Regions from separate parts of the Enterobacter sp. Taxon_8 genome, predicted to be linked through region 2. Evidence: predicted binding sites of a transcription regulator. Region 2 holds the regulator's gene; the other holds the start of a gene.
What was found. Region 2 encodes PhoB, which activates phosphate uptake and scavenging genes when phosphate is short. Its sites were predicted from a motif close to CTGTCATAAAACTGNCNNAT; they were not measured.

Region 1: a site for PhoB is predicted at 1,551-1,570, ahead of kdgR (DNA-binding transcriptional regulator KdgR). Genes of this name have one in related genera too.

The regions. Positions count from the first base shown of each region.
Region 1 covers NZ_CM177989.1:1,813,061-1,816,836, reverse strand. The annotation lists gene mgrB (PhoP/PhoQ regulatory lipoprotein MgrB) at 62-205, opposite strand; gene AC4IBF_RS08600 (YobH family protein) at 367-606, shown strand; gene kdgR (DNA-binding transcriptional regulator KdgR) at 668-1,459, opposite strand; gene AC4IBF_RS08590 (MFS transporter) at 1,639-3,012, shown strand; gene htpX (protease HtpX) at 3,063-3,776, opposite strand, start outside.
Region 2 covers NZ_CM177989.1:3,552,708-3,556,483, reverse strand. The annotation lists gene sbcC (exonuclease subunit SbcC) at 1-437, opposite strand, end outside; gene sbcD (exonuclease subunit SbcD) at 434-1,639, opposite strand; gene phoB (phosphate response regulator transcription factor PhoB) at 1,827-2,516, shown strand; gene phoR (phosphate regulon sensor histidine kinase PhoR) at 2,538-3,776, shown strand, end outside.

The sequences.
Region 1 (3,776 bases), 1.7 Mb from region 2:
TAAAAACGTCTATTTTACCACTGGCGCGAAGGAAGGAAATCACGTTGAGAAAAAATGTCTCTTACCACGGAATAAACTTGTTGATTGCGCAAACGCCGCTAAAAAACTGTACATCCTGATCGCACATCACATTGATCGTCTGCGTCCATAACACCACGCACGCTATCAGCACGATAACCAGAATCACCCAGCGTATTTTTTTCACTCCACACTCCGTCTTAAAACCTGATGTAGCGAGGTTATCACGCTTATCTTAAACAAGGACTAACTGTGCCTCTATCACGCTTTTTTTCAGAATCATGCACTTGTTTCATCACGTAAACACATTACGCTAGCATTACGATAACAACGATAAAAGAGGTAATGATGCGCTTTATTGTTCGAACAATTATTGTACTCGCCCTTGTCTGGATTGGCCTTCTGTTATCGGGCTATGGCGTGCTCGTGGGGAGCACCGAAAACGCAGCCGGGTTAGGCATTCAGTGTAAATATTTAACAGCACAAGGAATGAGCACAGCCCAGTATCTGCATACTGACAGCGGGATCGTTGGCTTAACCCACTGCCCTGTACTGCGTAAAACATCCGTCGTGATTGATAATGGCTAATCAGTCTGATTATGACGCAAAAAAACGCCGCATCAGATGCGGCGTTTTTTACGAAGAGGGATTAAAACGGGTATTCGTGATATCCCATCTGTGCAGAAATTTTACGTGCGGCAGTGTGCAGAATAGCCACATACTCATGCAAACGCTCTTCAGAGAAGCGTAAGGTTGGGAAGGAGATACTTAAGCCCGCAATCACCACGCCAAAGCGGTCAAACACCGGAACGCCTATGCAGCGCAGCCCCTCTTCCTGCTCTTCATTATCTTCGCCATACCCCTGCTGGCGTACGTGATCCAGCACCGTTAACAGTGCGTCTGTGCTGGTAATGGTTCGTGAGGTACTTTGCTTGTATTCAACGCCTTCGAGGATCTGCTTCACTTCCTCACGATCGCGCCACGCCAGCAGAACCTTACCAATTGCGGTACTGTAGAGCGGGTTGCGACGACCAATGCGCGAATACATGCGCAGATTGTACATGGAGTCGATTTTATGGATGTAAACAATACTGTCTTCATCCAGCGCACCGAGATGGATGGTCTCTTTAGTCAGACGAGAGATTTCGCGCATCTGAATATCAGCGCTGCGGATCAGGTCAACATTTTGTAGCGCGCGGGCACCCAGTTCAAACAGCTTCAGCGTCAGAGAATATTTTTCAGATTCGCCTTCCTGGGCGACATAGCCCAGCGACTTCATGGTTTGCAAAAAGCGATATACGGTGCTTTTAGACATCATCACGCGCTGCGACAACTCTGTAATACCTATTTCACGCTCTTCTCCCAGCGCCTGTAAGATGCCAAACACCTTCAGCACGGAAGAAACAGAATCTGGCTGTTTATCCAAATCCGCAATAGCCATTTACCACCTCATAGAGAGTGTTTTATAAAAATCAGAACCGGTTTTTATTATAAGTTCCCGTCATGTCACCTGCAATCAATCCGCGTTTACTTCGTTACAAATCTGCGACATATCGCGGCTGTAACAATGCTAAAATAGTTATCCTGAGAATAATTTCACGCTGAGCTTTTTTAATCTTAATGGAAAAGACCCTTTCCGATGGCCTGCCTTTACCCCTGCGGTATGGCGCGATAGCCACCATCATTATCGGTATCTCAATGGCCGTCCTTGACGGCGCAATCGCGAACGTTGCCTTGCCAACCATCGCCAGCGACCTGCACGCCTCTCCCGCCAGTTCGATATGGATAGTTAATGCCTACCAGATTGCGATCGTGGTTTCCCTGCTCTCGTTCTCTTTCCTGGGCGATATGTTCGGTTACCGTCGGGTGTATCAGTGCGGTCTGGTGGTTTTCACCTTCACGTCCTTGCTATGCGCCCTTTCGGATTCACTGCATACCCTGACGCTTGCCCGCATTGCGCAAGGTTTTGGCGGCGCGGCGCTCATGAGCGTAAACACGGCGTTGATCCGCTTAATTTATCCGCAACGCCATCTGGGGCGCGGCATGGGGATAAATTCTTTTATAGTCGCCGTCTCTTCTGCCGCCGGACCAACCATTGCGGCGGCGATCCTTTCCGTTGCGTCATGGCAATGGCTGTTCGCTATTAACGTGCCGCTGGGTATTGTCGCCATCTTCTTTGCCCTGCGCTTTCTACCCGCTAACGGTCCCAAAAGCACCATGCCGCGCTTCGACGTGGCGAGTGCGGTGATGAATGCCCTGACCTTTGGCCTGCTGATTACGGCGCTGAGCGGCTTTGCGCAGGGACAGTCCCTGATGCTTACCGGTGTGGAGCTTATCGCCCTGCTGGCGATCGGCTTCTTGTTTGTTCGCCGCCAGCTCACTCTCCCTGTGCCTTTACTGCCCGTTGACCTGCTGCGTATCCCCCTCTTTTCCCTCTCCATTTGCACGTCCGTCTGCTCCTTCTGCGCCCAGATGCTGGCCCTGGTTTCTCTGCCCTTCTTTTTGCAGAGCGTGGTAGGCCGTTCAGAAGTGGAGACCGGCCTGCTGTTAACCCCCTGGCCGCTGGCGACAATGGTGATGGCGCCGCTGGCAGGTTACCTCATTGAACGCGTCCATGCCGGTTTACTGGGAGCATTGGGGCTTGCGGTGATGGCGACAGGCCTTTTCGCGCTGGCTCTGCTACCGTCATCGCCAACCGATCTGGACATCATCTGGCGCATGATCCTGTGCGGCGCAGGGTTTGGCCTGTTCCAGTCCCCTAACAATCACACCATCATCACCTCCGCGCCGCGCCATCGCAGCGGAGGTGCCAGCGGCATGCTGGGAACCGCGCGCATTCTGGGACAAAGCAGCGGCGCAGCGCTGGTCGCCCTGATGTTTAACCTCGCCGGGCAAAACGGCAACCATGTTGCGCTTCTCTCCGCGGGAGCCCTTGCCTCGCTCGCGGCGGTCGTCAGCGGCCTGCGTGTGACCCAGCCCAGAGTTCAGGCATAAAAAAAGCCGGGCGGAGTGTTCTCCTGCCCGGCTTAGTAGGGTTCTTTGCCTTACTTCAGGTATTCCCCACTGCGCAGCGCTTCAATACGTTTATCCAGCGGCGGGTGAGACATAAACAGCTCGCTCAGCGATTTGGACTTACCGTTAATGCAGAAGGCCATCATGCTGTTCGCTTCCTGCGGCTCATAGCTGGTTTTCAGGCGCTGCAGCGCGGCAATCATCTTCTCACGACCAACCAGCTTCGCCGAGCCGGCATCCGCGTGGAATTCACGGTGGCGGGAGAACCACATGGTGATGATGCTGGCCAGAATACCGAATACCAGCTCCAGAACCATCGAAACGGCGAAGTAGATCAGCGGGTTGCCGTTGCTCTCTTCACCTTCGTCACGGTTTCCGCCCATAAAGCCTGCCGCGATCTGCGCCAGAATACGGGAGATGAAGATCACGAAGGTGTTTACCACGCCCTGAATCAGGGTCATGGTCACCATGTCACCGTTGGCGATATGGCTGATTTCGTGGGCAATAACCGCTTCGGCTTCGTCACGGCTCATGTTCTGCAGCAATCCGGTGCTGACGGCCACCAGCGACGCATCACGACGGGCGCCCGTGGCGAAAGCGTTAATGTCCGGGGCATGGTAAATCGCCACCTGCGGCATGGCGATCCCTGCCTGACGGGATTGCTGAGCCACCGTATTCATTAGCCACTGTTCCATATCGTTACGCGGCTGTTCAATAACCTCACCACCCACCGATTTCAGTGCCAT
Region 2 (3,776 bases):
CGGCCATAGTCCAGCCCGGTGAGCGCGGCGGTTTGCTCCAGTTTATCCGTCACTTTGTCGGCCAGGATTTTGCCATCTTCGCAGCGCGCCAGCTCAACGCGCGGTGCCTGCAGGTTCCCGTCAGACTGGTTGCGCGCCCGGTTCTGGCTCCAGAAGGCGCGGTAGGCGATGCCTTTTACCTCGAACTCCACTTCCGCCAGGCACTCGGCGGTGTCGCGCGTCATCAGATCGTTTTGCGCCTGGGAGACCTTATTCAGGCGCGGCGTTTCGTGATAAAGCGCCAGACAGATGGCGTCGAGCAGGGTAGTTTTACCTGCCCCGGTCGCGCCGGTGATGGCAAACAGCCCGTTGCTGGCAAACGGCTCAGCGGTAAAGTCAATTTTCCACTCGCCCTTGAGGGAGTTGATATTTTTCAGGCGCAGGCTCAGAATTTTCACGCGTTTTCTTCCTCATCATTGAGCGCGTGCAGGGTATGGCTGAACAGTTCGCTGAGCCTTGCGCGCTTCGTGTCGTCGATTTCCTCCTGCGAGAGCCTGCGTTCAAACACCTCTTCAACCCGAAGCTCACTGAGCGTTTCGCGTTGAGCGCTTAACAGAATTTTCTCGCGCTGCTCGCGGCTGCGGCGCACCAGTAACACCTCTACCGGTAAGTCTTCGGTCAGTGCCTGGATTTTTCGCTGCATATCGTGCAGGTAGTCGTCGGTGGTGATTTCGATATCCAGCCAGACGGGGGGATCTTGCTCGACGCCGCGCCACTGCTCCAGCTGGGCGGTAATGGCGTCGAGATCGCCCTTCAGCACCGCCAGCGGCTGGGTGACGGGTACCTCCAGTGTTTCGACGGCGCTGAGTTTGCCCTCGCTAAAACTCACCAGATGCACGGATTTGGCTTTGCCCGTTTCGTCAAAGCTGAGCGAAACAGGTGAGCCACAGTAGCGGATATGCTCGCAGCCGCCGATGACCTGAGCGCGGTGGATGTGGCCGAGCGCGATGTAGTCGGCTGGCGGGAAGTTTTGCGCCGGAAAGGCATCCAGCGTGCCGATATAGATGTCACGCACGGCGTCACTTTTACTGGCCCCGACCGTGGTGAGATGCCCGGTTGCAATCACCGGAATCGGCTGGTCACCCCGCAGTGCACAGGCTTCGGCGTGCTGCTGGTGGTAATAGTCGGTGATGGCCTGTAATAAATGCTGCTGCTTTTCCGCACCCGACAGCCCCGCCTGGCTTTGCACGATGTCGCGCGGACGTAAAAACGGTATCGGACACAGCACCGCCCCCGGCGACCCGTCGCGTTTTTTCAGGATCTGCGGGGCGTGCCCGGCGCTGGCGACGACGGTGGTATTGAGAAACGCCAGGATGTCGCGGGATTCATTCAGCGTTGCGACGGAATCGTGGTTGCCGGCGACAATCACCAGATGACACCCTGTTTGCTGCAAATTCACCACGAAGCGGTTGTACAGCTCGCGCGCGTAGCTCGGCGGCGAGCCGGTATCAAAAATATCTCCCGCCACGATAATCGCGTCCACCTCATGCGTCCGGGCCGTTTCCAGCAGCCAGCCCAGGAACGCTTCATGTTCAGCCGCACGGCTTTTGCTGTAAAAATTTTGACCCAGATGCCAGTCCGAGGTGTGAAGTATGCGCATAGCTGATCCGTGGCAAAAAAGAGAAAGCAGGATTATAAACGTTCAGAGAAGGGAAAATAACCGCTGTAATAAAACAACGGTTTGCCCGTTAACGTGGTACTGTTTTTCATAAATCTGTCATAAATCTGACGCATAATGGCGCCGAATTACAAACTTGTAACGTAAATAAGATAAGACAGGGCAAAGTATGGCGAGACGTATTCTGGTCGTAGAAGATGAAGCTCCAATTCGTGAAATGGTGTGCTTCGTGCTCGAGCAAAACGGCTTCCAGCCGGTTGAAGCGGAAGATTATGACAGCGCAGTGAACCAGCTGAATGAACCCTGGCCCGATCTGATTCTGTTGGACTGGATGTTGCCCGGCGGCTCCGGACTGCAGTTTATCAAACACCTGAAACGTGAAGCGCTGACCCGCGATATCCCGGTTGTGATGCTCACGGCGCGCGGAGAAGAAGAGGATCGCGTGCGCGGTCTGGAGACCGGTGCGGACGATTACATTACTAAACCGTTCTCCCCAAAAGAGCTGGTGGCTCGCATTAAAGCCGTGATGCGCCGTATTTCGCCGATGGCGGTGGAAGAGGTGATCGAAATGCAGGGGCTGAGCCTTGATCCTACTTCTCACCGTGTGATGACCGGTGAAAATCCCCTCGACATGGGGCCTACCGAATTTAAACTCCTGCACTTCTTTATGACCCACCCGGAGCGCGTTTACAGCCGCGAGCAGTTGCTGAATAACGTCTGGGGAACTAACGTGTATGTCGAAGACCGGACGGTTGATGTACATATTCGCCGCCTGCGAAAAGCACTGGAATTGAGCGGCCACGATCGCATGGTGCAGACGGTCCGCGGCACGGGTTATCGTTTTTCTACCCGTTTCTGAACAATGACAGGAGTATGACGCGTGCTGGAACGTCTGTCATGGAAAAGGCTCGTCTTTGAACTGATCTTATGCTGTATTCCGGCCTTCATTCTGGGGGCCTTTCTTGGACACCTGCCGTGGTTTCTGCTGGCGTCGGTCACCGGGCTGTTGATCTGGCATTTCTGGAATCTGCTGCGCCTCTCCTGGTGGCTGTGGGTTGACCGAAGCATGACGCCGCCGCCGGGAAGCGGCAGCTGGGAGCCGCTGCTTTACGGTCTGCATCAGATGCAGATGCGTAATAAAAAGCGTCGCCGCGAGCTGGGAAGCCTGATTAAGCGTTTTCGCAGCGGTGCAGAGTCGCTGCCGGATGCCGTGATCCTGACCACCGAAGAAGGGACGATCTTCTGGTGTAACGGCCTGGCGCAGCAGCTGCTGGGCCTGCGCTGGCCGGATGACAATGGCCAGAATATCCTCAACCTTCTGCGCTATCCCGAGTTCACGCTGTATCTGAAAAAGCGTGATTTCACCCGTCCGCACAATCTGAAGCTCAATAATGGCCGCCATCTGGAAATACGCGTGATGCCCTACAGCGATAAGCAGTGGCTGATGGTGGCGCGCGATGTTACCCAGATGCACCAGCTGGAAGGGGCGCGTCGCAACTTCTTCGCCAACGTCAGCCACGAACTGCGAACCCCGTTGACCGTGCTGCAGGGCTACCTGGAGATGATGCAGGAGCAAACGCTGGAAGGTGCGCCGCGTGAAAAAGCGCTGCACACCATGCGCGAGCAAACGCACCGGATGGAAGGCCTGGTGAAGCAGCTGCTGACGCTCTCGAAGATTGAAGCGGCGCCAACGCTCGCGCTAAATGACACCATTGATGTCCCGATGATGCTGCGGGTCGTGGAGCGTGAAGCGCAGACGTTAAGCCACAAAAAGCATCACCTGACCTTTGACGTCGACAACACGCTGAAGGTGCTGGGCAGCGAAGATGAGCTGCGCAGCGCCATTTCCAACCTGGTGTATAACGCGGTGAATCATACGCCGGAGGGGACGGATATCGTGGTGCGCTGGCACCATACCCCAACGGGGGCCGAGTTTAGCGTGGAGGACAACGGGCCGGGGATTGCGCCGGAGCATATTCCGCGTCTGACCGAGCGCTTCTACCGTGTGGATAAAGCGCGATCGCGCCAGACGGGCGGAAGCGGCCTGGGGCTGGCAATTGTGAAACACGCGGTGAATCACCATGAAAGCCGTCTCGATATTCAGAGTACGCTGGGTAAA